DNA from 2 places in the Pseudomonas sp. CBS genome. Region 2 is predicted to be linked to the other one. Evidence: riboswitches for the same ligand, from Rfam matches in the RefSeq annotation. Region 2 holds a riboswitch; the other holds the start of a gene.
The links. A riboswitch is a leader RNA that binds a small molecule or an ion and turns the genes downstream of it on or off. The one in region 2 is predicted to bind manganese.

Region 1 (3,358 bases), 3.5 Mb from region 2:
GCCGCTGGACGAACTGCTGGCGCAGGTCGACGCGCTGACCCTGCACTGCCCGCTGAACGAGCACACCCGTGACTTTATCGGTGCCCGTGAACTTACCTTGCTCAAGCCTGGCGCCTTCATCGTCAACACGGCCCGCGGTGGCCTGATCAATGAACAAGCCTTGGCCGATGCCCTGCGCAGCGGTCATCTGGGCGGCGCGGCGACCGATGTGTTGAGTGTCGAACCCCCGGTCAACGGCAACCCGCTGCTGGCCGGCGACATCCCGCGCTTGATCGTCACCCCCCACAACGCCTGGGGCAGCCGCGAAGCCCGGCAGCGGATCGTCGGCCAATTGATCGAAAACACTCAGGGCTTTTTCAGCGGCGCCCCGCTGCGCGTCGTCAGTTGATAAACTGCGCCCCTTTTCAAGGAGCAGACCATGGATCCGCGCAGTGAAGTACTGCTTCGCCAGGCCGAACTTTTTCAAGGCGACGTGCTGCTGGTGGGCTTGCCCGCCGACGACCTGCTGGGCCGCCTGCCCAATGCCCATGGCTGGAGCTGGCACGCCGGCGACCAGGCCGCACTGGACGCACGTTTTGCCGAGCGCAGCCAGTTCGGCGTGAGCGTGCCCGAGCGTTCGTTCGACACGGCGGTGGTGTTCCTGCCCAAGTCCAAGGACCTCACCGACTACTTGCTCAATGCCGTGGCGGCGCGTTTGCCCGGCAAAGAGTTGTACCTGGTCGGGGAAAAGAAAGGCGGTATCGAAAGTGCGGCCAAGCAACTGAACCCGTTCGGCAAACCGCGCAAGCTCGACAATGCGCGGCACTGCCAGTTGTGGCTGGTCACGGTGGCCAATGCCCCCGAGCCGGTTGAGCTGGAAAGCCTGGCGCAGGTGTTCGAGGTGCCGCTGGCTGAAGGGCCGCTCAAGGTGGTGAGCCTGCCGGGCGTGTTCAGCCACGGTCGCCTGGATCGCGGTACTGCGCTGCTGCTGGAGCACCTGGACAAGTTGCCAAGCGGTCACTTGCTGGATTTCGGTTGTGGGGCTGGCGTGCTGGGGGCGGCGGTCAAACGTCGATACCCGCATAACACGGTGACGATGCTCGACGTGGATGCCTTCGCCGCCGCCAGCAGTCGCCTGACCTTGGCGGCCAACGACCTGGAAGCCGAAGTGTTGACCGGTGATGGCATCGACGCAGCACCGATGAATCTGAACACGATTTTGAGCAACCCGCCGTTCCATGTCGGGGTGCACACCGATTATTTCGCCACCGAGAACTTGCTGAGAAAAGCAGCCAAACATCTGGCAAAAGGCGGCGAACTACGCTTGGTAGCGAATAGTTTCCTGAAGTACCAACCGCTGATCGAAGAGCATCTTGGGGTGTGCGCAATCAAGGCAGAAGGCCAGGGTTTTCGCATTTACCGTGCCAAGCGCGGCTGAAATCTTTTTCCAAAAGAAGGCTTGCCGAATGGATTTTGCCTAGGCAGAATCCGCTCCGTCCTAGGGGAGTAGTCTCCCACGAGCGCCACGCTCGTCCGGCATACGTCAACATACTTGGTCAACAGGCCATGGCGTATGCGACCCAGGAGTCCGCACAGACGGACCGGGGTTTGACAAGACCTATGACACGAACACCTTACCCGGGGCGGGAAGGCTGTACGTGTCATAGCCGTGTCGACCCGCCCCTGGAACTTACCTGATGCTGGATTCCCTGCTTGTCCCTACCGCAATCGTTGCCTTGGCCGAAATTGGCGACAAGACGCAACTGCTCGCGCTCATTCTCGCTGCACGCTTTCGCAAACCCTGGCCGATCATCGCCGGCATCGTCGCCGCGACCCTGGCCAACCATGCGGCCGCCGGTGCCGTGGGGGCCTGGTTCGGGAGTTTCTTCTCGGATGCGGTGTTGCACTGGATCCTCGCGGCGAGCTTCTGTGCCACCGCGCTCTGGACCCTGGTGCCCGACAAGCTCGACGATGACGAAGCCAGTACATCCCGCAAGTTCGGGCCATTCCTGACCACGCTGATCGCGTTCTTCCTCGCGGAAATCGGCGACAAGACCCAGATCGCTACCGTGATGCTCGCGGCGCAATACCCGGAACTGTGGCTGGTGATTATCGGCACGACCCTGGGCATGTTGATTGCCAACGTACCGGTGGTGCTGGCGGGGAATTTCGCGGCGGACAAATTGCCGCTGACGCTGATTCGTCGACTGGCGGCTACGGCATTTTTCATCCTGGCCATTGTTGCGGTGTACAAGGCCATGCAGAGCAGTGGCTGGATCTAAACGCTACCCCATATGGGAGCTGGCTTGCCTGCGATAGCATCACCTCGGTGCAACTGACACACCGAGGTGCCTGCATCGCGGGCAAGCCCGACTCCAACACAAGCCGGGCCCCCATATTCAGATTTGCATTTCAGCCTTATAAATCAGGATTTTTTCGCCTGCTGATACAACGGCATCACCTTCGGAATCGCCGCCTGCAACGAGGCGATCCGGCTGTCGGAGGCCGGGTGAGTGCTCATGAACTCAGGTGGCGAGCCTTCCGAGGCCTTGGCCATTTTGTTCCACAGGGTAATCGCCGCGTTCGGGTTGTAACCGGCACGCGCCGACAACTCCAGGCCAATCAGGTCCGCTTCGTTTTCGTTGCTGCGGCTGTTGGGCAAGGTCATGCCGTAGTTGGCCACGGTATCGGCCAGCGCCAGGCTGTCCTGACCCAGGCCGAACAAGGCACCGGCCCCCTGCTTCGCCATTTCGATACCGTAGGCCTTGGACATGGCTTCGCGGCCGTGCTCACGCAAGGCGTGGGCAATTTCATGGCCCATCACGGCGGCGAGTTCGTCGTCGGTCAGTTTGAGATTGTCGATCAACGCGCTGTAGACAAAGATCTTGCCGCCAGGCCCGCAGTTGGCGTTCATCTCGTCACTTTTGATCAGGTTCACTTCCCACTTCCACTGCGCCGCATCCGGGCGGAAGGTGGGCGCCTGGGCGATCAAGCGGTTGGCAATGGCCTGTACGCGCTTGGCGTTGGCACTGGTCTTGTCCACCAGGCCTTTGCCACTGGCTTCGCCCAGGGTCTGCTGGTACGACTGCGCATACATCTGGTCGACTTCCTGGCTCGACAACATGCTGAACATGTACTGCTTGCGCTCGACGCCCACGGCACCGCCGCTGGTGGTGTTGACGGACTGACAACCGGCGAGCATAACCGCCGCGCCCAACGCACATACCGCTACTGTCTTTTTCATCAACCTGCTCCCTGGAAACATGGCGCGTATCGTAGTCGGCCAATTGTATCGACGCCAGATACAACAGACGTGTAGCTGCCTGATTTCAGACATATCCCACACCGCCGCAAAAAATTCACAAAACGCTGGCGACCA
Region 2 (3,358 bases):
CGTGCCCGCCGGTGTCTGCAGGAGTTGCGAGGTGGTGCTGCTGGGCACCGGCAGGACATTCACCACCACCTGGGGCGTGCTTTTTCCGCCGAATGTGGCGAGGAAACTCTGGGCAAAGCGGTCCACGTCAGCCGGGGCGACGTAGACGTGACTGGTGTCATATTGCGGCGCCACGGCCACATTCGGTGTTGCCGCCAACGCGCTGCCCACCAACTGCGCGCCCAATAGCGTCAAGGCCAGCGATATCGTCGTCACTTTCTTGCACATACCCATTCTCCAGCACTTTTCAGCGTGATCGAAAAGTCGCCAGCTTAGGGGCCGGGTTGCCGTGCGGATTGTACGGGCGTGCTCGGTTGAACGGTTCAGCGTCTATGCTGGTCAACTGACTTCAACCGTCTGAACAAACAGGTGAACGAAATGGCCAAGACTTACAGCTACGCCGCTCGTGACTCCAAGGATTCACTCAAGCCCTTCACGTTTGAACGACGCGCCCCCGGGGCCGATGACGTGCAGATCGACATCCTTTACTGCGGCGTCTGCCACTCGGACCTGCACACCGTACGCAATGAATGGCACAACACCTTGTACCCGTCGGTGCCGGGCCATGAAATCGTGGGCCGAGTGAACGCCGTGGGCGCCAATGTCAGCAAGTTCAAGGTAGGCGACCTGGCCGGTGTCGGCTGCATGGTCGACAGCTGCCAGCAGTGCGAATCCTGCGCCGAGGGCGAAGAGCAGTACTGCGAAAACGGCTTCACCGGCACCTACAACGGCCCGGTGTTTGGTGGCGAAAACACCTTCGGCGGCTACTCGGACACTATCGTGGTCAAGGAGAAGTTCGTCCTGCGCATCTCCCACGACGAGAGCAACCTGGCGGCGGTCGCGCCGCTGCTGTGTGCAGGCATCACCACCTACTCACCGCTGCACCACTGGAAGGTCGGGCCGGGTAAGCGCGTTGGCGTCGTCGGCCTGGGTGGCCTGGGGCATATGGCGGTGAAAATCGCCCACGCCATGGGCGCCTACGTCGTGTTGTTCACCACCTCGCCGAACAAGCGCGAAGACGGCCTGCGCCTGGGCGCCGATGAGGTGGTGGTGTCGAAGAACCAGGATGAAATGGCCAAGGTTGCCAACTCCCTGGACTTCATCCTCAACACCGTGGCCGCGTCTCACAACCTCGATGCCTTCCTCAACCTGCTCAAGCGCGACGGCACCATGACCCTGGTAGGCGCGCCGGACAGCCCACATCCGTCACCGACTGTGTTCAACCTGATCTTCAAGCGCCGCAGCCTGGCCGGATCGTTGATCGGCGGCATCCAGGAAACCCAGGACATGCTGGATTTCTGCGCCAGGCACGGGATCGTCTCGGACATCGAGATGATCGACATCCAGAGCATCAATGAAGCCTACGAGCGCATGCTCAAGGGCGATGTGAAGTATCGGTTTGTGATCGACATCGAGAGCCTGAAGAAAGAAAAACACGCGGCCTGATTGATCGCCGCAGATCCCCTGTGGGGGCGGGCTTGTGTGGGAGCGGGCTTGCTCGCGAAAGCGGTGGTTCAGCTGGCATATTCAGCGACTGACACACCGCCTTCGCGAGCAAGCCCGCTCCCACATTTTGATCTTCGCAAGTGTCTAGACCGACAGGTGCTCATACAAGATCGTCGCACCCACCAGCATCAACACCACGCCGCCAACCATCTCGGCGCGCTTGCCCACCACAGTGCCCAACACCCGGCCGAGCATCATGCCGATGGTTACCATGGTCATCGTCGCCAAGCCGATCGCCGCAGCGGCCACCAGGATATTCACGTCAACAAACGCCAGGCCCACGCCGACCGCCAGGGCATCGATGCTGGTGGCAAACGCCGTTACGGCAAGAATCATGAACGAGTGCTGGCTCGGTTTCTCTTCCTCTGGATCATCGGCCTTCAAGCCGTTGTAGATCATGTGCAGACCCAGGGCTACCAGCAGGGTAAAGGCGATCCAGTGGTCCCACTGTTCCACCCAGCGAGTGGCAGCCTGGCCAATAGCCCAGCCAATAATCGGCGTGATGGCTTCAATCACACCAAAGATCAGACCGGCCCGCAGGGCTTCGGTCAAACGCGGTTTGTGCAGGCTGGAACCTTTGCCGATGGCCGCCGCAAAGGCGTCCGTGGACATGGCAAGGGCGAGAAGAATGAGGGAAATGGGGTTCACGGTAAGGCTTCCAGTCGGGCTATATGAGTCAACGACACAACCACACGCCCGACTTCAGGCATGGATGTGTCGCTGGTCTCACCAACCAAAATGGTGTTCGCACCACGGCATGTTGCCGAGAATGTTGATACGAACGCTTCGAGAATCCGAAGCAGGCTACTCCCCAACGAGGTGGCGGATCATAGCCTTGGCTACATGAAAATTTTGTTAACCGTGCCTCACGGATGTTCCAGATGACACCGCACCTGCTGACTCATCCCACCGGTCAACCGCTGCGGCCGTTCGCAGCCTTGGGTGCGGCGCGGGCAGCGATCAAGGAAAAAGCACCCGCCCGGCAACACCCGGTTCCCCGGCAGCTCTGTCGGTGCACTGACATAGGCATCGTCCAGCGCCACCCCCAGCTTGGGCACCGCCTCCAGCAGCAGCTGGGTGTAGGGATGCTTCGGCTGCTCCAGCACTTGCTCGGCACACCCCAGTTCCACAATTTGCCCCAGGTACATCACCGCCACCCGGTCGGCCATGTGCCGCACCACGGATACGTTGTGGGAGATCAGGATGTAGGTCAGCCCCAGTCGGCGTTGCAGCTCGGCCAGCAGGTTGAGGATTTGCGCCTGGACCGAGATGTCCAGGGCCGAGGTCGGTTCGTCCAGCACCAGGATGCTCGGGTTGGAGGCCAGTGCTCGGGCGATGGCAATGCGTTGGCGCTGGCCACCGGAGAACTGGTGCGGGTAGCGGTCCAGGTATTCGGCACGGATGCCTACTTGGGCGGCGACCTTGGCGGCGATGGTGCGCATTTCACCCTTGGGCGTGTCGCCAAGGGCGAACAGCGGCTCGGTGATGATTTTCCAGATGGGCAGGCGTGGGTCGAGGGACGATTGCGGGTCCTGGAACACGATCTGTACATGACGGTGACGTTCCCGGGCGCTTTCGTAGACCCAGTCGACTTCGCCGTCGCTGGGCTTGACCAGGCCCATCAGCAATTGGGCGAGGGTGCTTTTGCCGCAGCCGGATTCGCCGACGATCCCTAGGGTTTCCCCACGGCGCACCTGCAAGTCGATGCCATTGAGGGCGTGGGCATAACCGCGCGGGCGGCCCAGCCAGTCGGTTTTTACCGGGAACTTGACCCGTACATCCCGCAGGGCCAGCAGTGAATCTTGAGGCACTG

Region 1: another riboswitch for manganese. It lies ahead of NVB75_RS14870 (TMEM165/GDT1 family protein); the one in region 2 lies ahead of mntP (manganese efflux pump MntP).

The regions. Positions count from the first base shown of each region.
Region 1 covers NZ_CP102929.1:3,283,655-3,287,012, forward strand. Annotated here, with positions in the region: gene NVB75_RS14860 (2-hydroxyacid dehydrogenase) at 1-388, shown strand, start outside; gene NVB75_RS14865 (class I SAM-dependent methyltransferase) at 419-1,417, shown strand; yybP-ykoY riboswitch at 1,469-1,588, shown strand; gene NVB75_RS14870 (TMEM165/GDT1 family protein) at 1,677-2,261, shown strand; gene NVB75_RS14875 (M48 family metallopeptidase) at 2,405-3,223, opposite strand.
Region 2 covers NZ_CP102929.1:7,017,875-7,021,232, forward strand. Annotated here, with positions in the region: gene NVB75_RS32100 (glyoxalase) at 1-267, opposite strand, end outside; gene NVB75_RS32105 (NAD(P)-dependent alcohol dehydrogenase) at 418-1,485, shown strand; gene mntP (manganese efflux pump MntP) at 1,630-2,193, opposite strand; yybP-ykoY riboswitch at 2,204-2,370, opposite strand; gene NVB75_RS32115 (oligopeptide/dipeptide ABC transporter ATP-binding protein) at 2,412-3,358, opposite strand, start outside.